DNA from 2 places in the Emticicia sp. genome. Region 2 is predicted to be linked to the other one. Evidence: riboswitches for the same ligand, from Rfam matches in the RefSeq annotation. Region 2 holds a riboswitch; the other holds the start of a gene.
What was found. A riboswitch is a leader RNA that binds a small molecule or an ion and turns the genes downstream of it on or off. The one in region 2 is predicted to bind cobalamin.

Region 1 (12,241 bases), on a different contig from region 2:
GGAGATTTTCAAACAAAAATGTGCTTCGTGCCATTCGGGTGAGCTTTTCACCGACCAAAGTTATCGAAATAATGGGCTGGCGGTGTATAATATCGAAGATACTGGACGTGCCAGAATCACACAGAATGAAAAAGATAATTATAAGTTCAAAGTTCCAAGCCTCAGAAATGTAGCTATTACGGGGCCTTACATGCACGATGGCCGTTTTTATACACTCGAAGCGGTGCTAAGACACTATAATGAGTCAGTTTTGGATGTGCCAACGCTCGACCCATCGCTCAAAAATGGACAGAAATTGGGCATACAAATCACCGCCGACGAACAAAAAAAGCTAATAGCTTTCTTGAAAACTTTGACCGACAATGAGTTTTTGAAAAACAAAAGATTTGCCGCACCGTAAAAATGTAGCACAAGTTTCCGACTTGTGATTGAATTATAAAATCGTATAAATGTACAAGTCAGAGACTTGTGCTACAATCAAAAAATGAAAAAAAAGATATTTATTGTACTGATAATCAGTAGCTTATCGGCTTCTGCCTGCGATTTATGTGGCTGTGCAAATGGAAGCTCATTTGTTGGACTTTTGCCTCGTTCGGGCAGCCAGTTTGTGGGTCTGCGGTATCGTTTACGTAGCTTCGATTCGCACCTCAATAGCCAGATGCTCAAAACTAAAGAAGATTACCAAACGCTCGAAGTTTGGGGACGTTTTTATCCAATCAAAAACTTGCAAGTATTGGCATATTTGCCTTATAACGATAACCAACAAACCTTACTTTATTCTGGTACAAAAGAAAGGAAAAAAGGCCTGGGCGATGCAACAGTTTTGGCACATTATAATGTAATCAATACATTTCTTGACTCAACCAATACCAGCGGTATATATCATAATTTGATGATTGGTGGAGGGGTAAAACTCCCAACTGGTAAGTTTGAATATGGTTATGGTGGCGAAGCCGTAAACCCCAATTTTCAGTTGGGTACGGGTAGTACTGATTTTTTGTTGAGTGCTATTCATACAGTTCGTTACAAAAAGTTTGGTGTAAACACCGAAGTAGGAGGGAGGATTTCGACCAAAAGTAATCTGTTTTATAAATTTGGCAATCGATTAAGTGCTTCATTGACAGCTTTTTATACAAAAACCTTCGGGCATCTTTCTATCATGCCTAATTTAGGTTCGTCGTTTGATTATGGTTTTAAGGACCGCAAAGAAGGCGTGCTAAATTCCCAAACAGGAGGCTACACTTTGCTCGGTAGCCTCGGAATACAAGCTTATTACAAAGCTTTTACGGCTGGATTTATTTTTCAAGAACCACTCGCCCAAAACTTAGGTGGTGGCGAACTCAAAACTCGACCCCAATCTACTGTTTTTCTGACATTAGGCTTTTAAGTATTCTTGTGTAGATAAAAAAAATATTATTTGTCTATTTGATAGATAAAAACTCTATTTTATTTAAAATATGTAGATTATATATCTGTATATTGCAAGTAGTTATTATCTTTGAGCGTTCTTTCAATAAAAAGCGTTTTTGGTTATTACTGATGAAGTAGTATTAAAAAGGAATCGTGTGAGAATCACGAGCTGACGTGCAACCGTATTGAGGTTTTACCTCTAAGTCGGGATACTTGCCAATTACGTATAGACAAAATGCTTTCACGAATAAGGCATTGGTCAGGCATATTTCTCTTGTTCGCTCATGAGCTACAAGTGCTATTCCTTGCTATCTTAGTGTGAAAGCATACCGTTAGGAAACGAACAATTGGTTTTTAAAAAACTCATTTGTTTCACTCAAACTCTTTAACAGTATGCTAAAAAACAACCTCGGTTTCCCACGCATCGGAAGCCATCGACAACTCAAAAAAGCCTGTGAGTCCTACTGGTCGGGCAAAATCTCACTTTCTGAATTACTTGAAGTTGGGAAAAAAATCAGAGTCGAAAACTGGAAATTACAACAAGAACTGGGCATTGACCTAATTCCGAGTAATGATTTTTCGTTCTACGATCACGTTTTAGATCACAGCCTAATGTTTGGTGTAATTCCTCAACGTTTTGAAGTGCTAAAGCATTTACCAGAAGTCGACCAATATTTTGCCATGGCCAGAGGCTATCAACAAAACGGTTTCGACCTCAAAGCAATGGAAATGACCAAGTGGTTTGATACCAACTATCATTACATCGTCCCGGAATTTACCCGTTTTCAAACTTTCAAACTCAACGCCGATAAAATTATTAGCGAGTTTCGAGAAGCAAAAAATGTCGGAATCATTGCAAAACCAGTCATTATTGGGCCTGTGAGTTATCTTTTGCTTGGCAAAGAAAAAGAGGAGGGATTTGACAAACTTTCTTTACTCGACCGACTTCTCCCCGTTTATTGTGATTTAATTGCCCGCCTCGTTAGAGAAGGTGCAGAGTGGATTCAGTTCGACGAGCCATTCTTGGCTTTGGATATCAGTTATCAAACAAAAGACGCTTTAAGAGTCGTTTATCAAACCATTCGCAAAGAATTTCCTGCACTCAAAATTTTAGTGGCTACTTATTTTGATGGCTTGCAGGATAATTTTCTTGCGGCTTTGAATCTTCCGATTTGTGCATTACATATCGATTTAGTCAGATGCCCTGAGCAGTTAGATGAAATTTTACCCAAAATTCCTAAAGATTTTACATTATCACTTGGCCTAATTGACGGTCGGAATATCTGGAAAACTGACTATCAAAAAGTTATTCCTATCGTTGAAAAAGTAATAAAAACTTTAGGTTCGCATAGAGTGATGCTTGCTCCATCGTGTTCGCTCATTCATTCGCCGTGTAACTTAGAAAACGAAACGAAGATATCGGCCGAAATACAAGATTGGTTGGCTTTTGCTCAACAAAAACTCATCGAAATAGCCGAAATATATGAAGTCGTTGTGCATAAAAAAGCAGAATATGTTACTAAAAATGAAGCGTCGATTCAACGAAGACAAACTTCTCCTTTGATTCATAAATTACACGTAAAAAATAGAGTAAATGCAGTTAAACCTACTGATTTAGAGAGAAAAAGCCCATTTTTGGAACGTCAAAGTCTACAAAAAAGTGTTTTGAATTTGCCGCTTTTCCCGACTACAACCATTGGTTCATTTCCACAGACTGACGAAATCCGTGCCATTCGAGCAAAATTTAAAAAAGGCGAGATTTCGGTAGCTCAATACGACGAGTTCATTAAACTACATACACAAAAAGTGGTAGCTTGGCAAGAAGAATTAGGTTTCGATGTGTTGGTTCATGGCGAGTTCGAACGCAATGACATGGTTGAATATTTTGGCGAACTCCTCAGCGGTTTTGTCTTTTCCGAAAACGGTTGGGTGCAGAGTTATGGCTCTCGATGCGTGAAACCACCTATTATTTTTGGTGATATCGAACGAAAAACTGCGATGACAGTAGAATGGAGCAGCTACGCACAGTCGCTGACCCAAAAGCCCATGAAAGGGATGCTCACTGGGCCAATTACGATTTTGCAATGGTCGTTTGTGAGAGATGACCAGCCACGTAGCACAACCATGATGCAAATTGCTTGGGCAATTCGTGACGAAGTTGTTGATTTAGAGAAAGCCGACATCAAAATCATTCAAATTGATGAGGCTGCTTTGCGTGAGGGGCTTCCGTTGCGTCAAGCCAAACGAGCGGAGTATCTTAAAAATGCCATTGATGCATTTAAAATTTCGGCCTCGGGTGTGCAAGACCAAACGCAGATTCATACCCACATGTGTTATTCTGAATTTAATGATATTATTGAGAATATTGCCGAAATGGATGCCGATGTGATTACGATTGAAACCTCCCGCTCTCAGATGGAATTGCTCGAAGCATTTGCTAAATTCAATTATCCTAACGAAATTGGGCCGGGCGTTTATGATATTCATAGTCCAAGAGTTCCGAGTGTGGAAGAAATGGAGGTTTTATTGCTAAAGGCAATAGAGGTTTTACCAGCCGAAAATTTGTGGGTAAACCCCGATTGTGGGCTGAAAACCCGCAAATGGCCCGAAACCGAACAAGCACTTATAAATATGATTGAGGCGGCTCACCGCGTTAGAGAGCGTGTGACTGAATTTGCTTAAATTTCAACTGGTTTGGTTACATTTGTAGCCAAACCTAATTTTTAAAAATAAATACATGGATTTTGTTTCGGGATTATCACGACAAAAAAAAACAAGTGCAAACATACCTTTGCACAGCTGGGGAATAGCTCACCCATTATTGCAAAAGCAAGTGGATATTGCCGAAGACTTGAAAAAAATTGCTGCCATGAAAAAGCAGTTTTCTTGGCAAGTTGACTTGCCTTTTCGAGATTATTTAGCCGAAAACTACTCAATAATTATCACGAATTTAGAACGAGAAATTATTTGGATAAGTTATAATTTTGTGAAATTAACTGGTTATTCAGAAGAAGAATTGATCGGAAATCGACCGATGATGCTACAAGGAGAAAAAACAGATGAAAAAAGTAGAAAGAAGATTCGTGAAAATTTACAAAAATTTGAATCACTAAAAGCGAAGGTTGTCAATTATCGTAAAAACGGCGAATTGTATAATTGTAATATCGAAATATTTCCTTTGATGAATGATAAGGGCAATTTTTGCCATTTCTTAGCACTCGAAAAAGAAATCTGTTGAGCAAATGAAAATACAACAATCATGCAGACAAAGCCACCGAAAAAAGCATTGATGAATTGGTCTGGCGGAAAAGATTCGGCTCTTTCGCTTTATCAGATATTACAAAATAAAAACCTTGATGTTCGGTATTTGCTCACGACCGTCAACGATGCTTTCGGGCGGATATCAATGCACGGTGTACGTGAGGAATTGCTCGATAAGCAAGCTGAAAATATTGGTCTTGAATTAGTGAAAGTTCGTCTTTCAGAGACCGTTTCAATGGAAGAATATCATGCCCAAATGGAATCGGTGCTTAGGCCAATGGCCCTAAAAGGCATTAAATATTCTATTTTTGGTGATATTTTCTTAGAAGATTTACGTAAGCATCGAGAAGAACGTTTGACCATGCTTGGTATGAAAGGTGTTTTTCCAATCTGGAAACGGTCATCGCTCGAAATTTTGACTGAGTTTTGGGATTTAGGCTTTAAAACCATCGTGGTGAGTGTCAACGGAAATGTGCTGGATAAATCTTTTTGCGGTAGAGTTCTCGACCGAGATTTTATCAAAGAACTCCCCACCAATATTGATCCCTGCGGCGAAAACGGCGAATTTCACACGTTTGTTTATGAAGCACCTTATTTCAAACAAGCAATTGATATTGAAATTGGTGAAACTGTCGATAAAACGTATATTTTTAAAGATGCCGAAGGAAAAGAACATATTTCTACTTACTATTTCACCGATTTATTGCCAAAATGAGCAAACACGCCCCCGATAGCTGCCCACGCTGTGGCAATATTTTTACATGTAAGGCAAATAATGCAAGCCAGTGCGACTGCCAAAATATTAGCCTTACATTTGATGAAACCCAGTATATCCGAGAAATAACGGTTTGGGATTTTGATGGAGCGTGTTTGTGCGTAGCTTGCCTTCGAGAACTTCAACAAGAGTTTCAGTCAAAAGACTACTCACCTAAAACTTCCCAACCATCGGCTTGAGGGTCGTATTTGGCAAATTCGCCCGAATCGGCTAATTCAGATGCCATTATGCCTATTTCAAAAGCATCATCGAAGCTCGAACGCAAATATAAAGCGTTGGAAGTCAGGATGGCTCTCATGCCTTCAAAATTGTCGTTTTTGAAAGTAATGCCTCTTTTATCTTCTTTCGATATTTCAAAATTTTGCTCTAAAAGACGCTCTTTTAAAACCTGAAGTTGTTTTTCAGTAAACGGAATCAGATTTTTATCATTGTCGAAAAAATCCTCCGATTCGGCCTCCATTTCGGCCAGCATTGTTTGGGCTGTATAAACTTGAATATTATAACTCATCGTATGTTATTTTTACTACATTCTACATTTTTTTTATTGAAATAATTCATAATTATAAAAAACTATTGAATTGATAGTATTTTATAATTTTAGTTTAATGTGAATTCGGGATTAACGTGAATCGAATTTGCTCCAGAGGGGCTTAATATTGGTAGAAAATAATGACCCAAAATACCTTTAAGCCCCATCGGGGCGAAATATTTCGCCCCGATGGGGCTTGGGAAGGGATGAAAGCATATTTTTCTACCAATATTTAACTTCTTCGGAGTAACCAATAATTTATAACTAATTAGTTATAAATGTTTTATGGTTTTTTGTAATCCCGAGCTCACGTTATTTAGAATTTACTTCCCAGCGTTCTCTAAATTATCAATGTTGAATATATTTGTTCGCTCTTCCTTTTTCTTTATTCCAAAATTGTACCTGAAATTAATACCCACCCTACGTGTGTCTGATTTTCTGAAGCCATTCGCCGAAATATTTCCCTGATTTAGTATAAAACGATTGTTATTTGTAAAGAAAATGTCATTGATTGATAAAGTTGCCATTAGTTTTTGTTTCAAAAACTGTCGATTTACCGTCAGATTTAGATTGCCAAAATTACTTAATTCGTAAAATTGTTGTTGTCCTTTAAGTTGAAGTTGGCCACTTAATGTTACCGATGAAAGCTTATCAAGTTTTAATTGATGTTGCATGAAAAATCGCCAACTGCCTCTATCAAAATTTAAAGGGCGGTTTTCATATAAACCTTCATATTTATTCCTACTATACTGAGTTACTACAACAAAAAAATATTTTTTGCCAGGAGGAATCGCCCCAATTAGTCGAAAGTAAGATTCTTGATTTTTGCCAAGATTGTCATAAGTTCTTACCGAAATACTAGGATTCTGTGCATCTTGATAAACAACATTTGTAAAAATATCTTGGGTATAATTTCGGCCATAGGCAAAAATCGGCATTCCTCGAACACTAATATTTGCTTCATAGTTTTGTGTAAATTGAGGCGTTAGCGTTGGATTACCTGTTTCATAGAGGTATTGGTCAATAAATTTGGGAAAAGGATTAAGATACTCGTATACTGGCCGAGTAATCGAACGGCGATAAACCAAATAACTTCGAAGTTCATATCCAGCTATTTTGGCTATTTTTCTACTCAAATAAATGTAAGGAAAGAAATCAGTTCGTTTAATTCTGAAAGTTGTGTCTTTGGGAATTCGTTGATGACCATTCATGTTGGTAGTTTCTACCCGTGTACCTATCTTCAAAATAAATTCTTTTATGCCTTTAGAAGCCTGAAGATAAGCAGCATTGATGTTTTCGCTATAATCAAAGGTATTGGTTCTAAATTTATCATCAGTAAGTTTATTGGCAATCAATTGATAAAAAGCTGTGGTATTTTTGAAAGTTAGACTCGAAGTTTTTAAACCTGTTTCAAAACTTAAATTATGGGGAAATTTATATGCTAGATCGATTTGTCCAGCGAAGTTCTGTCTGATAGACTCAATATCTCCATTGCCAATAATTGCTTGTCTCAGCGGTTTTAAAAACTGTGTATTATAGTTTTGAGAAATGTTGTTACCAAAATAATTATACGAAAAATCACTTGTAAGCTCAGATCCAATTGAATCAATTTTGTATTTAGTAGATATGCCTTGGTTGATAGAAAAAGTTTGGACATTATTGGCAACATTATTCAAGTTATCGCTAAATAATTCGTTGTTACTTAGCTTTTTTATGACATTCTCGTTTTCAGATGAATTTTGGCTATTTCCGTAGCTTCCTCGTCCATCAATATTTAATTCCCATTTTTTGTTTAATTCAAATCCTAATCCATAGCCAGAGTATATAATTTGAGCGGGACTCGTTGAATATGATTCTTGAGATAAAACCGAATCAAGCGAGAAGTTACGTATAGTTTCAACTTGATCGTAAGTGTTTCGGTTCGTAATGTTTAAGTTAAAATATGAGGTTTTTGTACCATCATTATTATTGATATTAAAACCACCAAACTGATTGCCCAATCGCCCTTGATTCATACCCAAATTTACACTACCGGTTAAGCCAATTTTTACACCCTTTTTCAATACAACATTTACCACACCGCCGGCACCACTTGCATCAAATTTAGCCGATGGTGTTCGCATGATTTCAATCTTTTCTATACTGTTGGGAGGTAAACTTTTTAGCATTGAGGCAATGTCGTTTGCACTCATTTTTTGCTGACGACCATTGATAAAAATCGTAGCAGGTGTTGAGCTACTGATATAAATATTTCCGTCTTGGTCAAGAAAAAGCCCGGGTGTTTTTTCAATAACTTCATATCCACTTGTACTTGAATTGGCCAGTGGTTCTGGATCAACAATTGTTTTGTCGTCTTCCTGCCGCATGAGTGGCTTTTGGGCAACTACCGAAACCCCAGCAAGTACATTCGCGTCAGTTTCCATAGAAAACTTAAAAATTGTCTGTGTGGGGCTGACATTGATGCCTTTTTCCAAGTTTTTATAACCAATTGACGACATTCTGACAATGTATTGGGCTGGCATCACGGTAAAGCTCACAAATCCTGAAGTATCAGCAATGGCATTCAGAACCCTTGTCGAGTCATTTCTATTAATCAACTTCACGGTTGTTCCGATTAACGGTTTTTTTTCTTTATCAACAATCTGTATATTCAAAGAAATGTTCTGTGAAAAAGCCAATTTCGAGCTAAAAAGTAGCGTGAGAAGTAGTATAGTTATTCTCATAGTTTTAAAAAGAGTGTGTTTCTGAAATAATATGTTTGAGTGTTTGTAACTGATGTTACGCATTTTTATAAAATCCGTAGGATTGTCTTATTGAGTAGCCGTCGATTTTTACCGAGGGTAAAACGATGTGTATAGCTTTTAGACTTCCATCCGAACGACCCATATAATGAATGTACCGTTCAATTGGTCCGAAATAACAATAAAATTAAACAGATAATATTTTTTGTACCGAGCGTCGGTCGCTACGGAGTTGCCCAGAGTTTAATGAAACACGGAGTTTTACAGAGTTTTTCTATTTTTCTTGGTGTACTTCCGTGTCGTACTTCATGTAGCTCTGTGGCAAAATATTGTCAATCAAATTGTTCTTTCTACATAATTTTTACTACTGTCGATTAAGATCGAGGGCAGCAAAATGAATCGAGCCGATTGCTTTGCCTAGCATCATTTATAAAATACTCCTCAACAATTCAACGCTTTTCTGAACGCCAGATTTTGGGTCTTCTTTTCCCTCAAATTCAATCGATATATAGCCTTTATAATTTACTTTTTTTAGAATATCAACAATGCGTTTGTAGTCCAAATCGAGTGTGTACCATTCGCCACCACCATAGTAAGTTTTAGCTTGTACGAAGCTAGTTTGTGGGGCAATTTTCTCCAATTTATCATAAGGATTTTCCAAAAAATTGCCCGTATCCATCAATAGCCCCAACCAAGGTGAATCAATAGCATTTTTAATGCGAAGCATTCCTTCAGGAGTTGAGCCAAGTCCCCAATGGTTTTCGAGAGCTAGCAAAATGCCGCATTCTTCGGCTTTTTTCATGCATTGCTGAATACTATCAATGCACCATTTAAAAGCTTCATCTTCGGTGTAGCCTTCAATGGCAGGTTCGATGCCACGTTTGGCCATAAAATCATCGAATGACTTGATCGTTCCCCAACGACCAGTATTCAAACGCATACACGGAATCCCCATTTTGTAGGCTAACTCAATGCAGTGAATGGTGTGGTCGATGTGTTGTTTCAAAACAGCTTTATCGGGCGAAACAAAACCTTGATGAATCGACAAACAAGTCATAGCAATTCCATTCACAAAAGCGTGCTTTTTTAGTTTTTGCAGATAGGCATTATCTTCGCTATCCATTTGTCGGTGCAGCACATCAATGCCGTCGAGTCCTAGTTTGGCTGCTTCATCAATTACTTTTTCAATCGGAAATTTATCACCTTTAAAATGCCAATACGAATAACTCGACACGCTGAGTTTTATTCGGCTGGCGGTTTTTGTGGTTGGTTGTTGTGGTTCTGCAAAAACAGGATTAGCAAAAGCCGCTGCACCTGCCAAAGGGGCTGTTTTTAGAAATGAGCGTCGAGTGTTGTTCATAGTTTTATAGAGTTGAATTTTACCACGGAGGCACAGACGGTTCGCCGCTGCGATTACACAAATTTTCACAGAATAATTTCCGTGTTAATCTTTTAATCCGTGCCTCCGTAGTAAATTTTTAAATTAATTCACAGTAAATAAAGCATTTCCAAAAATCAATTTACCCGAATACCAAAAACCTCTGAAAAGTGGAGAATCGGCCATGTAAACAATTTTTCCACGACCCATTTCTTGCACACCGAAAGTTAGCGTATTTTTCATTTTTTCTTTTGCAATTTTTCCTGCAAAACCAGTTACATGATTGTTTTCTTTGATATATCCCACATTCCAGCCATCTTTCATGTAATCATAGTTATAAACATCACGCACGAGTGCGTAATAAAATCCATCTGTTCCGTAGCCGAGCGGGTGCGTTTTGTCAATTTCTACCTTAAAAATAGCCCCAGGAATTTGCTCCATAATGCTTTCACGCTCACGGGTACCGTAAGTTTTGAGTTCGGGCTTATCACTTGCTGAAGCATCCTTCTTGCGTTTCAAAGCGAAACCATCTTTATCGGCAAAATACCCGGTTGCACCTTCGAGGGCAATTACTTTTCCACCGCCTTGAATCCATTTTTTTAGGGCATCGCCATTGCCAAAAATTCGGTCATAGCTGCCATCGGCCAAAACAATTACGTCAAGTTGTTCAAGTGGTACTCTTGAAAACGAACTACCCTCAATAACGGTAATTGGATATTTGATTTGTTGCTCGAAAAAATGCCAAACTTCACCGAAAGCAGTTGAAGAGACTCCCTCGCCCGCAATTAAAGCAACTCTAGGATTTTTAAGTACATTTACCGAACCCGAACCAAAGTCATTCCCGCTCATAACCATGCCCGAAGTGGTTCCTAAGAGATTGATATTAAATTCTTTAGCAGCTGATTGAATCGTCTTATCGAATTTCTCACCTAAACGTTCGTTGTTAGTTCGAGTGATGATTAAAGAGCCTGCATCAAATTTGCGGCCATCAATCTCAAACGGATTTTCGTTGAATCTTACTTTAATTCCCGCTGCCAAAACTTTCGATAAAAACTTCACGTCTTCAAAAGATTTCCATGCAGCCACATACGCATACGGTTTACCTTCGATGGTGGCTTGTTTCACGCTCGACATTTGAGTATTGCCCACAGCTAGTTTTTCTTTGGTTGCATAAGCTTTTAAGCCATAGCCATACGGTAAAGACCAAGTTGTTAGATCATAAGTAACCGAATCTTCGAGTGCGGTTTTAGGCTCGAATAAAATCTTTACGAAAGTTCCTTTTGGTTGGTAGGTGCTGATAATCAAGTCATTAGCTTCTATTTTGAAGTTTTCATCTTTCAAAGTCTGATACCCAAAACCGTTTGCCGTAGATTCTTTTGCCGCAAAACCGTAATTGATTTGGAGTTTATCCAAAAGGCTCGTGAGGGCCTGAACCTTCGCTTCATCGCCTTTGGTTTTCATCACAAATGTTTTGTAAGTGCCATATCCATTGGCGGTTTTATCCGTAAAAAACTTATTAAATTCTTCCACCGTTTTATCGGCACGGCTCGAAATTGCTTCAAGTGTTCCCATACTGGTAGCAAAATGATGCGAAATACGTTGCGTAAGCGTAAGGGTATCGCCATCTTCTTTGGCAATTGCCAAACCAGCCGCACCGCCACCGCCTTGCTCATAAGTCATGCCGATTGCTCCGTTATACGATGGATAAGTATCACCATAGCTTGGGTATAGTAAATCGTAGTTTTCTTTCGAGAAGTACAACCAGTAGTTTTTATCGAAATATTTTTTGTTGAATTCTCCCAGCGTTTGCTGAAACTCACGTTGCCATTTGCTCAAATCTTCGTGGTAAGGTTTTGCCGATGGCGGGAAATAATATGGTGTGTTGTAGCCCATTTCGTGAAAATCGGCGTGTAAGTGGGGCATCCATTGGTTATAAAGTTTCACACGTTGTTGTGAAATCTCTTGTGTTTGCCAAGCCCAGTCACGGTTAGGATCAAAAATATAATGTGAGAAACGCCCTCCTGGCCACGGTTCACGGTGTTCGATTGCGAAAGGAGCGGGGTTTCCACCTTGATTAGCCACACGATTATACCATTGAGCATAGCGGTCACGGCCATCAGGATTGATACATGGGTCGAGAATTACAA
Region 2 (11,499 bases):
GTAAGATTGTAGTAATCCATTGCACCATTACTATCCGGAGAATATGAAAAGATATCTGTTCCATTAGCTTGTGCTTCCGAAACCGCAATATTGTCACGGATTGTTGTCTTGAAAAATTTATCACCCAATTGTTGTTTGGTTGCTTCTATCAAATCATTGCTGAGTTTCTTGTTTATCTTTGGGTTGTATCGAGTAGCAAAAACACCACCTAAATGAGTATTTGGACTAATCTGTTGTAGCTCTGAAGAATAAATCAAGAAATTTCGTAAACCCTCATAACTCAAAAATTCGGCTTGAAGTGGAACCAAGTACATATCGCAAGCAATGAGAGCAATACGAGTCATACCCGAAAGTGTCGGTGGACAATCAATCATGATAAACTCATAATTTTTCTTTACCTTATCGAGTAATAGTTTTAAGTTGAATGGGAATACTGGCGATGCCTTAATGGTATCTTCTTTAGAATTAAGTTCGGCCGAGCTTGGCAATAAATCACCAATAGGAGTTTCAATGGCTACGGTATCAAACGCTAGTTCGCCAGTCAGATAATTGCCTACATGATTTCTCCCTACTTGAGCCTCTTGTACTCCGAAGCAACGGGTTAAACTTGCTTGCCCATCGAGGTCAATGAACAATACCCTCGCTCCTGCAAATTTCTGAAACGCCGCTCCTAAGTTTTGAGTTGAAGTGGTTTTACCTACCCCGCCTTTGTTGTTAACTACGCTAATAATCATTGGATATGAAAGAATAATATTTACCCGCAATATATGGCAAATAAAATATATCAACAATATCAATGTAATTAATTTTATCCACAGTATTTTAAAATAAGAAAATATCAATCAAAATATAATTATATATAATTTAATACTTTTAAATCATATAAATTTATATATAGCTATAAATGTTCTATTTTAATGATTATTTTAAATAGTATATTTTATTTATAATGTAATAAAAAATCCATATAAATAAATAGTTTTATTTTTTCATTTATTATTAAAAATACAATATGTTTATTTTTAATAAAAATTATAATAATTAATAAAAAGTATATATGCATTAAAATGTTATGTAATAAATTAATTAATAAAAAGTATTGTTAGTATATAACTAAATATATGTCACAACAATATAAATCAGTATAAATAGTATAATAAAAACTTAAAGTTAGTTGTTTGAGTGCTTGAAAAAGAGGCGTTTTAAAGGGTTGAATTTTTGTGAAATGATAAGATACCTTACTGAGTATGTTGAGGTTGTTTTAAGCGTGTTTATGGCGGTAAAAATGAGGGCTACTTTGCTTATAAATTGGATGGAAATATCTCGCATTGGCAGAAACTGTTGTTTGAGAGAAGAATTAGTCAGATTTAGACAAAAATATAGGCAATTTGTGTAGTCATAAAACGCAAAAAAGAAGAAAGTCACCTTCCTCCTTTTTTGTGTTTTGTAAAAATCGGTAACTTAAAATTTGAGTTTATTTAAAATAGAATCCGCTTGGAGCTATCTCAGTTTTTACTGAATCGATTAGTGTTCCAGATGTTTGGTATCTGAAAACATAACCAGCTTGAACGTATGATGGAATTATACTTGCATAAACTTGACCACTTTTTTTGTCGAAACCTACCGAGGCAAAAGAGCGATTGATAATAGTCTTTTGTGTTTGGCTTGCGATATCAAGTGCAACAACAGTTCTATTGTATGAATAAAACAAAGTCTTTTTGTCGTCGCTAATAGATAAATTACTTGGATTTTTAGTTGCGTCACTTCCTGCTTTAATTGTAGTTTCAATACTTTTTGTAACAGGATTAAATAGTACAAGGTTAGGACCAGCAGTCATCCAAATTTTATTGGAAGCATCTAAACTAAAAAAACCAGGATGTCTTCCTACTTGGACAGTACTTGAAATTTCATCTTTTTGAATATCAAGAATTGTGATGAACGTTGAGCCATCATAGATTGAACCAAGATAGGCAGAGTTCCCTACAACAATGATACTTTCACAAGCATTGCTGATTGGGATTTTCTTGGTCACGGTGTTGCTCACTAAATCTACTACGGCTACATAGCTTGTTTTATATTTGTAGTCGGCATTTGTACCGAAGCAAGTAATGTATGCTTTGTTAGTACCTACTTTAGCAACATCTCTCGGATTTTCAATGTCGGTCTTGATGGTAGCGATTGATTTGAAAGTTCGAGCATTGACTACTTCAACCAAATCTTTTCCTGCCGTTGAGTTATCTACCAATATTAATCCTTTATCATCTACTTCTCCGTAGCCCGCTACACCACCAGCAAGCGATTTGTTATTCTCCTTCATAAATACATCTAATGTGGCGGTTTTACTATTGCGGCTAATCAATGAAACTGTTCCGTTATTACTGCTAAAGTTACCTTCATTAATTACAAATACGCCTTCATCATAAGGCTGGGTGGGAGTGCTTTCTGTTTTCTCGCAAGAGCTAAGTGCGAGTGTCGTTAGTGAAATCAAACTAAGATTTCTGAATGTGCGTGTTGATAAAAAATTGTCTAACATTTTCTTTGGGCGGACCTACCGCAATTTTCTGTGAATAATTATTTTATATAAAGTGTGTGAATTACTGATGAAAATTAAACACTGCCGCTACCTGAAAATTGATGCCAGGCATAGCGTTGCGTTTGACGTTGGGATAAACTGTGTTTGTAAGATTATTAGCTTGAAAAATCAAGTTGGCATCTTGAGACATAATTTTGATTTTGTGTGTAAAAGTTGTGTTGAGGATAAAGTATGGCGGAAAAGGCTGACCAGAGTGGTCGAAGGTAAAATATCGAGTAGAATTAAAGCTGCCTTGAAGGCTTATATTCCATAGTTTTTGACCGTAATAAATACTACCTGAAACTGCATGGCGAGGTACATAAATCAGTTGCTTACCGATGAGGTCTTGGGCGTAAACATCATACACCTTTTGTTGCGAAGCATGAGTCAATGAATAAGCTAAAATTAAGCCCGCAGAGCGTAGTTGTAGGAAGTCATTGTATTTTAATGATGAGTTTATTTCTAAACCTTTACTCAAGACCTGTTGGAGGTTTTCAACCCTGTAATTTTTTTCTGGGTTCCAGTACGTCCAGTTATCAATTAAGTTATGAAAAGCATTTATCGAAATAGAAGATTTGAAGTACTGCCCATGTAATTGTTTGTAATCAAATCCAATCTCTTTATTGAATCCGTTTTCGGGTTGAATAGCAGGATTACCCAGAACTTTCCAATAACGTTCGTTCAATGTAGGAAGTCGATAACTACGAGCAACATTGCCCAAGAAATCTAATTGACTGATTTTATTCGTAAAAAGATTATAATTTAATCCAAATGCGGGTGTAAATGGTGCTTTGTATCGACTTGAAAAAGCTTGTCGAAGGTTTAAAGTTGTTATGAGCTTATTTGTTTTTCCATTAAAATGAAATGCTTTACGAATAAGTGCGTAGGCATCGCCCCTATTTTCATGGATAATTGCAGGCCCATAACCGTCAACTCTGGTGGCATAATGAACGAATTCGCCCCCAGTTCTGACGATCAGACCATTCTGCTTTGCAGTTGTTTTATGGCTAATAAAGTCGTGTTCGGTTCGAATGATGTATCTATCAGTTGAGGCATGGCTTGGATTTTGGAAGTCACCTTTGCCGTAATCTAAAATATCTCTGATAAAGCCCAACTTTACAGAAGTATTGTCAAGTTGAGTGCCTGTGATAATACGATAGGCCTGTGTCTGAGTAATTTCTCTAAAATCAACGATATTTGGCTGAATGGTTAGTTTATTATCGGTAAGCCAAGCATTCAGGTAAATAAGTCGATATGACGATGGTTTATTCGTATTAAATCTAAAATATAAATCCTGTACGAATCCTTTTTGGGTTGTCTCCGAAGGTTCAATTGAATATTCTCTTCCGTTATTGTCGGTTCTTACAGCATCTACTGGAGCAATTTTACCATTGAAATTTCTGATGTTTCCGCCATAAAATAAGGTTTTTCCACTTAACGAACCCTTTTGAAATGATTTACTGAAACGTGTACCAGCATTCAAATTTCCACTTCTAAAACTCCCGTATTGTCCGCCAATAATAGCATTAATGCCTTTGTTATTCCAGTTAGGTACAGAGCTAAGTAATATGCTTCCACCAACAGCATCGCTACCTACACAACTTGCCGATGAACCGTATTGAATAGCCATTTGGTCAAAGCCCATCAGTGGAATAGTAGATAAATCTGATAGTCCGACGGTCGGTGAATTGATATTCAAACCGTTCCATAAAACTGCCGTGTGGTTTGCTGAAGTGCCACGAAATGATATGGTTGTGAGCTGCCCAGAGCCGTAAGATTTGAGAGCAATTGGTGCCTGAAATTGTAAAAATTCGGAAAGGTTTTGATACTGAAATCGAGCCAAATTGATGGAGTCAATTTTCTGAACTTTAAGACCAGCCATGAACTTTTCGGTGGAAAATCCGAATACTTGAACTTCACTCAACTGCTGACAATCTTTACAATCTGTCGGCAAATTTTGTTGTGAAAATGCTCCTACTGATATGCTCAGTCCCCAGCCTAAAAGCAACATTTTTTGAATGTTTTTTGGGCGATAACTAACCATTTTTTTGATACGCCGTAGTGCAGCGTTTGATGGATTTTGCATCAGAAAATGAATAAAAGTTTTGTGCAAAAAGCATCAATCAAAGACCAATAAGTCAGCCAGCCGATGCTATTCGACAAATAAAAAAACAAGGATTTTTATTATGATTCGCAGCATTGCTTTTCCTCCGAAAGCAAATGATACACGTAAATTACGGCAGGTCTCCTGACTCACCTCACTGATTGCAACACCTTCCCGCTCAATTCAAAAGCAGTGGTAAAGCTAAGTATGCCATAGACAAGGCAATCAGTTTTCAGAACAAAAAGTTCTGAAGAGGTTTACAGTTGCGGGGACAGTTCTCGGTTGGAGCATTGCTGCTGGACGAGATTCCCTATTAAGCTAAAAGCACAAAAGAAGATTATGCCGATAGCACCGTAATTCAATACAAAGGTAATGGAATAAATTTGATTTGAAAAAGAAGAGTATAATATGTTGGATGGTGGAGGAAAAAAAAACAGCCAAAACAAACGATATGTGTTTTGGCTGTCCAGTTAATTTTTAATGAATCTCAATTTGGGAATAATATTTTTTAGTTGTTCTTAAATTCCTGGATTGTTCCGTCAGTAAAAACAACCATGATGCGGGCAATACTACCGTGGCTGAAATTTGACAAAATGGCAGGATTCAGATTTTGTTGTACAGGATTCAGCTCGGGAGATTTTCTTTCATTCGATTCTCGTGGAGAATACTCAGGGCGTTTAATGCTCGTAAGTGCCTGATTATTAGTGGGTTGAGGGGTTGTTTTTATAGCAACATCATCATCTTCTAAAAACCAGTTGAAACCTAATTCTGGGTATCTACGGTACATTTTCTGTACAATTTCGAGACTTGGCTTGTTTCTATCCGATAAAATGTGTGAAATACTCGGACGAGGCACACCTATCTCGTCAGCAAACTTGGTTGATGTCAAATCTTTCTCACTTATGAAGCGTCTGATTTTTTCGTTGAGGTTCATTTTGTTACAAAGTTAAATCATGAATTTTACATAATGAAACAGTATAAAATAGTAAATAGTTACAATTATAAACCGATCATGTTACAAATATAAATAGTTTAACAATGCAAACCAAATACTTTTGTAAATATATTTTTAGGATTGTAAATAGTTGTGTAGTATTGGCTGTTTACATGCTGTTTACATGCTGTTTACAAAAATTAACTCATTGATTATAAGTCATTTATGTGTCATGATAGCTTTGGGTTTTATCTATTTGTGAGTGGTACTATTGAACATCGTAATTTGATTGGGGCGGGCGAAAAATTGAATGCAAATGTTTCAGTTGACCTATTTAATAACTATCCGTGGATTTTATTGATTTCATAACATAAGTAAATTTTTTAACAAATGTTTTGCATAATGAAATCTTTATTTTATATTTGTAAACAGAAACAAGAAAATGATAACAAGTGCTTTTCTATATAAATTAAAAAATTATCGACTTACGTTGCTTTTCTAATTAACGAGAATTTTAAGAAAAATTTAAGTAAAAGGTTTACATTGAGGGTAGCAATACCACAATTTGGGATTCAATCGTCATAAACTCCTGTCTTTCTGAGGTGGGAGTTTTTTATTTTACTAAGGTCTGGATTGCTAAGTGATAAGACATTTTGTCGGTCTTTTTATTTTTTCTACTTAATTTTGAGAATATCAGTGTCTTGTGAGAGTTGGATATTTACCTTCGGATTCGCAAAAAATAATTTCTGAGAGATTCAGAGATTCTTGATTGAGGCAAGAAATTATTTAAACCATCAAAAAAACATTTTAAAAAAACTGACGCATTCGCCATCTTTAAAACCCAACGCATTCGCAACAAAATTTTTTATGCTTAAATAAACATCTCCCCTACGCAGAAGAGTAAACATCATGAGTATAGACAAAAAATTATTTTCTATTGATCAACTGGACATAGCTAAACAACAGCTAAGAGGTCTTTTGTTGGTTACGCCTGTGGCAATTATATCTGGCCTTGTAGTTGCATTTTTCCTTTGGTTGCTTGATGCTGTTACACATCTTAGGTGGAATAATATTTGGTTGATTTATTTTTTGCCTTTGGCTGGGGTATTCATTGTGTTGCTATACAAGCATTTTGGTAAGGGTACTGAAGCTGGGAATAATCTGATAATAGAGGAGATAAACGAAAGTACCGATAATGGAGTTTCTATTCGCATGACTCCATTGATAATCGCTACAACTGTACTTACGCATTTGTTTGGAGGTTCGGCTGGCCGTGAAGGAACTGCAGTACAGATTGGAGGTAGTATTGCTTCTTATTTTTCAAGACTCCTAAATCTCAAAAAAGTTGATAATAGCATATTGCTCATGAGCGGCATTGCAGCAGGCTTTGGAGCTGTATTTGGAACTCCAATAGCAGGAGCAATATTTGCGATGGAAGTGCTTACAGTTGGGAGAATAAAATATGAGGCTTTATTGCCATGCGTGTATGCTTCAATTCTCGCTGATTTGGTCTGCTCTGCTTGTGGGATAAGTCATACACATTATCATATTAACTATCAGGATGCTCACACATTAATTGGGTCTGTGAGTCTAAACTTGAATTTGAGTTTGTTGCTGAAAGCTTTTGCAGCTGGAATTGCATTTGGATTGGCAGCGTTGTTGTTCATTAGACTTTCGGAGTTAATAAAATCAACTGCCAGCAAATATATCAAACAAAGTTTATTAATTCCGGTAGTTGGCGGAGGATTAGTATTGTTGATAAGCTGTATGCTAAACACTGATGATTATCTGGGGCTTGGAGTGAATACTCAAAACGGAATTGGAATAAGTATTGTATCCGCTTTTGGAAGTAAAGTAGATACTTTTAGCTGGCTATTGAAACTACTTCTTACAGCTATAACATTGAGTATGGGTTTTAAAGGTGGAGAAGTGACACCATTGTTTTTCATTGGTGCAACACTGGGTAACTCAATAGCGGCTTTATTGGGTGCTCCAATCGACTTATTTGCGGGATTAGGCTTTATTGCAGTGTTTGCTGCTGCTACTAACACACCACTAGCAAGTATAATTTTGGGAGTAGAATTATTTGGTGGGGAATATTTATTGTACTACGCTATTTCGTGCGTTTTAGCGTATTATTTTAGCGGTCATAAGGGAATTTATCACACCCAGCGTGTGGAGGTTCCTAAAGTGCTTAAAAATAGCTAAAATAAAGATTTTGAGGAGGTTCTTTTAAACGTGTTCAACAAGTGGAGGATTTATTCACAAAAACGCCCATTCAAGAATCCTGAATGGGCGTTTTTGTGAATTTAGGTATTTATTTGCTGATTAAACAGACACATTATTTTCTCTCAAAGCTTCATTTAACGAAGTTTTAAGGTCTGTACTTGCTTTTCTTTGGCCGATAATCAACGCACACGGAACACCAAACTCTCCAGCTGGATATTTTTTAGGTAGCATTCCAGGAATTACAACCGAATTTTCAGGTACATAGCCAATATATTCAGTTCCTGTGTTTACGTCGATAATCTTAGAGCTACCTGTAATTGTTACACCAGCACCTAAAACTGCTCTTTTACCAACTCTGGCACCTTCTACAACAATACATCTTGAACCAATAAATGCTCCATCTTCAATAATAACCGGAGAAGCTTGTGGTGGTTCTAACACTCCACCGATACCTACGCCGCCACTTAGGTGAACGTCTTTACCGATTTGGGCACAGCTTCCAACGGTTGCCCATGTATCTACCATAGTACCACTATCTACGTATGCTCCAATATTTACATAAGAAGGCATCATGATAACGCCTTTTGCTAAAAAAGCTCCATAACGAGCAACCGCTGGAGGTACAACACGAACTCCTAAAGCATCGTAACCGGTTTTAAGCTTCATTTTATCGTGGTATTCAAATATACCCACTTCTTGTACAGACATTTGTTGCATTGGGAAGTAGAGGATGATTGCTTTCTTTACCCAATCATTAGTAACCCAGCCGTCTGCAGAAGGCTCTGCCACTCTTAATTCTCCTTTATCGACTAAATCGACAATTTGCTTTATTGTTTCTTGCGTATTTTGTTCTTTTAATAACTCACGGTTATCCCATGCTTGTTCGATAATTTCCTTTAGATTCATTGTTTAAATTATATGTAAATTAATTGTTCACCTTTATTGGCCTAATTTGCTTATAGTCAAGTATTTACGATTGTTATTTAAGTATTTTTTAAGGATATGTTTGGTTTTATGTTATTGTATTTTTTTAAGAAGAATAATATTTGGCACCTAGGTAACTTTACCATAGAGGGTCCTTCTTTTAATAGTAATCAAAGATAGGAATGAAAGAAATAAAAAACAAGCCTATCGTGTAAAGAAATTATTGGCAATGAATATCTCCCCTAGCCCGCTTTAAAAAGCGTAATAATTAAACATAATACACTATTTGATCAGCATAAAAGACAGTTTATTCAGAGTTCATAAGCAATTTTATCTATTTTAAATGCTAAATATATTAGTATTTAATACTAAATTTCAATTAATAAATTAGTAATTAATACTAAATAGATTAGTATTCGTTTTTATTTAGTAATTATAATTCTTCTAAGTTTTGCATATTTCTTTATACTTTCCCATAATTTTATTAACTTGCAGCGTATTACTTAAACCAAAATTTTACGTAAATGTCAAAAGTTAAAGTAGCAATTAATGGATTCGGACGTATCGGTAAATTAGCGTATCGTCAAATTTATAACATGGAAGGTATTGATGTAGTCGCAATTAATGACTTAACAAGCCCTTCAACACTTGCACACCTTTTAAAGTATGATAGTGCTCAAGGCAGATTTAACGCTACGGTTACGTCTACAGAAAATAGTATTATCGTAAATGGTGATGAAATCAGAATCTATGCTCAACGTAATCCTGCGGATATTCCATGGGCTGAGCATGATGTTGATGTAGTTTTAGAATGTACAGGTTTTTTTACTGATAAAGATAAAGCTGCTGCACACCTAACTGCTGGAGCAAAAAGAGTAATTATCAGTGCACCTGCAACTGGTGATTTAAAAACAATCGTCTTTAATGTCAACCACAGTATTTTAGATGGCAGTGAAACCATTATTAGCTGTGCAAGCTGTACAACTAACTGTTTAGCTCCAATGGCTAAAGTTTTAAATGATAGCTTCGGAATTATCGCTGGTAGCATGACAACAGTTCACGCTTATACAAATGACCAAAATACATTGGATGCTCCACATGCTAAAGGTGATTTGAGAAGAGCGAGAGCAGCGGCGGCTAATATTATTCCAAATAGTACTGGAGCTGCTAAGGCAATTGGTTTAGTATTACCAGAATTAAAAGGTAAATTAGATGGTGGTGCTCAACGTGTACCAACTATCACTGGTAGTTTAACAGAATTAACCTGTATTTTAGAAAAAACAGTAACACTTGATGAAGTAAATGCTGCAATGCAAGCTGCTGCAACTGAAAGTTTTGGTTATAATACAGACGAAATCGTAAGTTCTGACATCATCGGAACAACTTTTGGTAGCTTATTCGACGCTACTCAAACTAAGGTTGTAACAGTAGGTGACAAACAACTTGTTAAAACGGTAAGCTGGTATGACAACGAAATGAGTTATGTAAGTCAACTTGTAAGAACTGTAAAGTATTTTGCAACTTTGATTTCTAAATAATATTTCAATTAAAAAGGGGCTTTTAAGCCCCTTTTTAAAATCTATTTTCTATTTTTCGATGCTAAGTAATTAATTTTATAGCCTTGAGCAACGAATAAACGCTCGTAATGAGTTTCGATACCATAGTGCTCAACCAATAGTGGTGAAGTATATAAATCAGTTGTTTGTCTCAAAACCTCAAACCCTGCAGCTGGGATGGTCTCCAGCGAATATTCAAACAATGGATAATTATCTGTTTTAAAGAAAAAGTCACCATCATTTTTAAGAATTTTCTTGTATAGTCCCAAGTATCGACTGTTCGTAAGCCTCTTTCGTTCTTCTTTATCTCTTGGTTGTGGGTCTGGATGAATCAACCAAATCTCATCAACTTCGTTATCTTCAAAAAACTCTTCTAAAAAAGCCATTGAAGTCCTCAAAAAAGCAACATTGGTCAATCCCCAATCATTAGCACGTTTACTTCCACGAGCAATTCGGTCGCCTTTTATATCAATTCCAATAAAATTTTTATCAGGAAACTCTTTTGCTAAACCTGTAGTATATTCACCCTTACCACATGCTAATTCGAGAACAATGGGATTTGAATTTTTAAAATATTTTTCTCGCCACTGTCCTTTGATAGTCGTATAGAGCTCTTTTCCTCTTTCGACAACATTTTCAGATTCAGCATTATACTGAAATCTTGGTAGTTTTCTTCTTGCCACTCTCCTACTTTATTTATAAATTATTGATTATCAACTATTTAGTATGAATAAACTTTCTATTAATATTATATTATAAAAAGTATTATATGTATTATTATTTAATATAATATAGATCCTTTATTATGTATAATACATATTAGTCTATAATTTATCTAACTCAGCAACAACAAAAGTGCTGCCACCAATATAAATTAAATCATCTTTTTGAGCCTTTTCTTGAATAAACTTCAAAGAATCATTCACGCTGAGAATTGAATATCCTGATATTCCGTGCGACTCAGCTATTTTTATCAAATTCTCAGAGGCCAGTGAACGAGGTGTGTTTGCTTGACAAAAACAATAAATCCCATCTTTAGGAAATAATTCCAGGATTTCGTCAACGTTTTTATCCTTTACAAAACCAAGAATAAAATATTTCTGCTTGACATTTAACTTCTTGATTTGATCAAGTACAATTTTCAAACCATGTTCATTGTGTCCAGTATCACAAATAGTCA

Region 1: it holds a riboswitch for cobalamin, as region 2 does, so the genes downstream of both, metE (5-methyltetrahydropteroyltriglutamate--homocysteine S-methyltransferase) here and ACOVO2_RS21265 (TonB-dependent receptor plug domain-containing protein) in region 2, are expected to answer to the same signal.

The regions. Positions count from the first base shown of each region.
Region 1 is NZ_JBMLRC010000322.1:22,354-34,594, reverse strand. It holds partial or broken gene ACOVO2_RS17185 (cytochrome-c peroxidase) at 1-400, shown strand, start outside; gene ACOVO2_RS17180 (hypothetical protein) at 485-1,387, shown strand; cobalamin riboswitch at 1,511-1,645, shown strand; gene metE (5-methyltetrahydropteroyltriglutamate--homocysteine S-methyltransferase) at 1,804-4,092, shown strand; gene ACOVO2_RS17170 (PAS domain-containing protein) at 4,148-4,648, shown strand; gene ACOVO2_RS17165 (diphthine--ammonia ligase) at 4,670-5,386, shown strand; gene ACOVO2_RS17160 (cysteine-rich CWC family protein) at 5,383-5,625, shown strand; gene ACOVO2_RS17155 (hypothetical protein) at 5,592-5,954, opposite strand; gene ACOVO2_RS17150 (outer membrane beta-barrel protein) at 6,299-8,698, opposite strand; gene ACOVO2_RS17145 (sugar phosphate isomerase/epimerase family protein) at 9,144-10,076, opposite strand; gene ACOVO2_RS17140 (M14 metallopeptidase family protein) at 10,200-12,241, opposite strand, start outside.
Region 2 is NZ_JBMLRC010000409.1:13,324-24,822, reverse strand. It holds gene ACOVO2_RS21275 (ParA family protein) at 1-734, opposite strand, end outside; gene ACOVO2_RS21270 (DUF5074 domain-containing protein) at 1,475-2,533, opposite strand; gene ACOVO2_RS21265 (TonB-dependent receptor plug domain-containing protein) at 2,595-4,583, opposite strand; cobalamin riboswitch at 4,794-5,047, opposite strand; gene ACOVO2_RS21260 (helix-turn-helix transcriptional regulator) at 5,185-5,610, opposite strand; gene ACOVO2_RS21255 (voltage-gated chloride channel family protein) at 6,520-7,818, shown strand; gene ACOVO2_RS21250 (2,3,4,5-tetrahydropyridine-2,6-dicarboxylate N-succinyltransferase) at 7,939-8,745, opposite strand; gene gap (type I glyceraldehyde-3-phosphate dehydrogenase) at 9,288-10,301, shown strand; gene trmB (tRNA (guanosine(46)-N7)-methyltransferase TrmB) at 10,343-11,002, opposite strand; partial or broken gene ACOVO2_RS21235 (glutamate ligase domain-containing protein) at 11,144-11,499, opposite strand, start outside.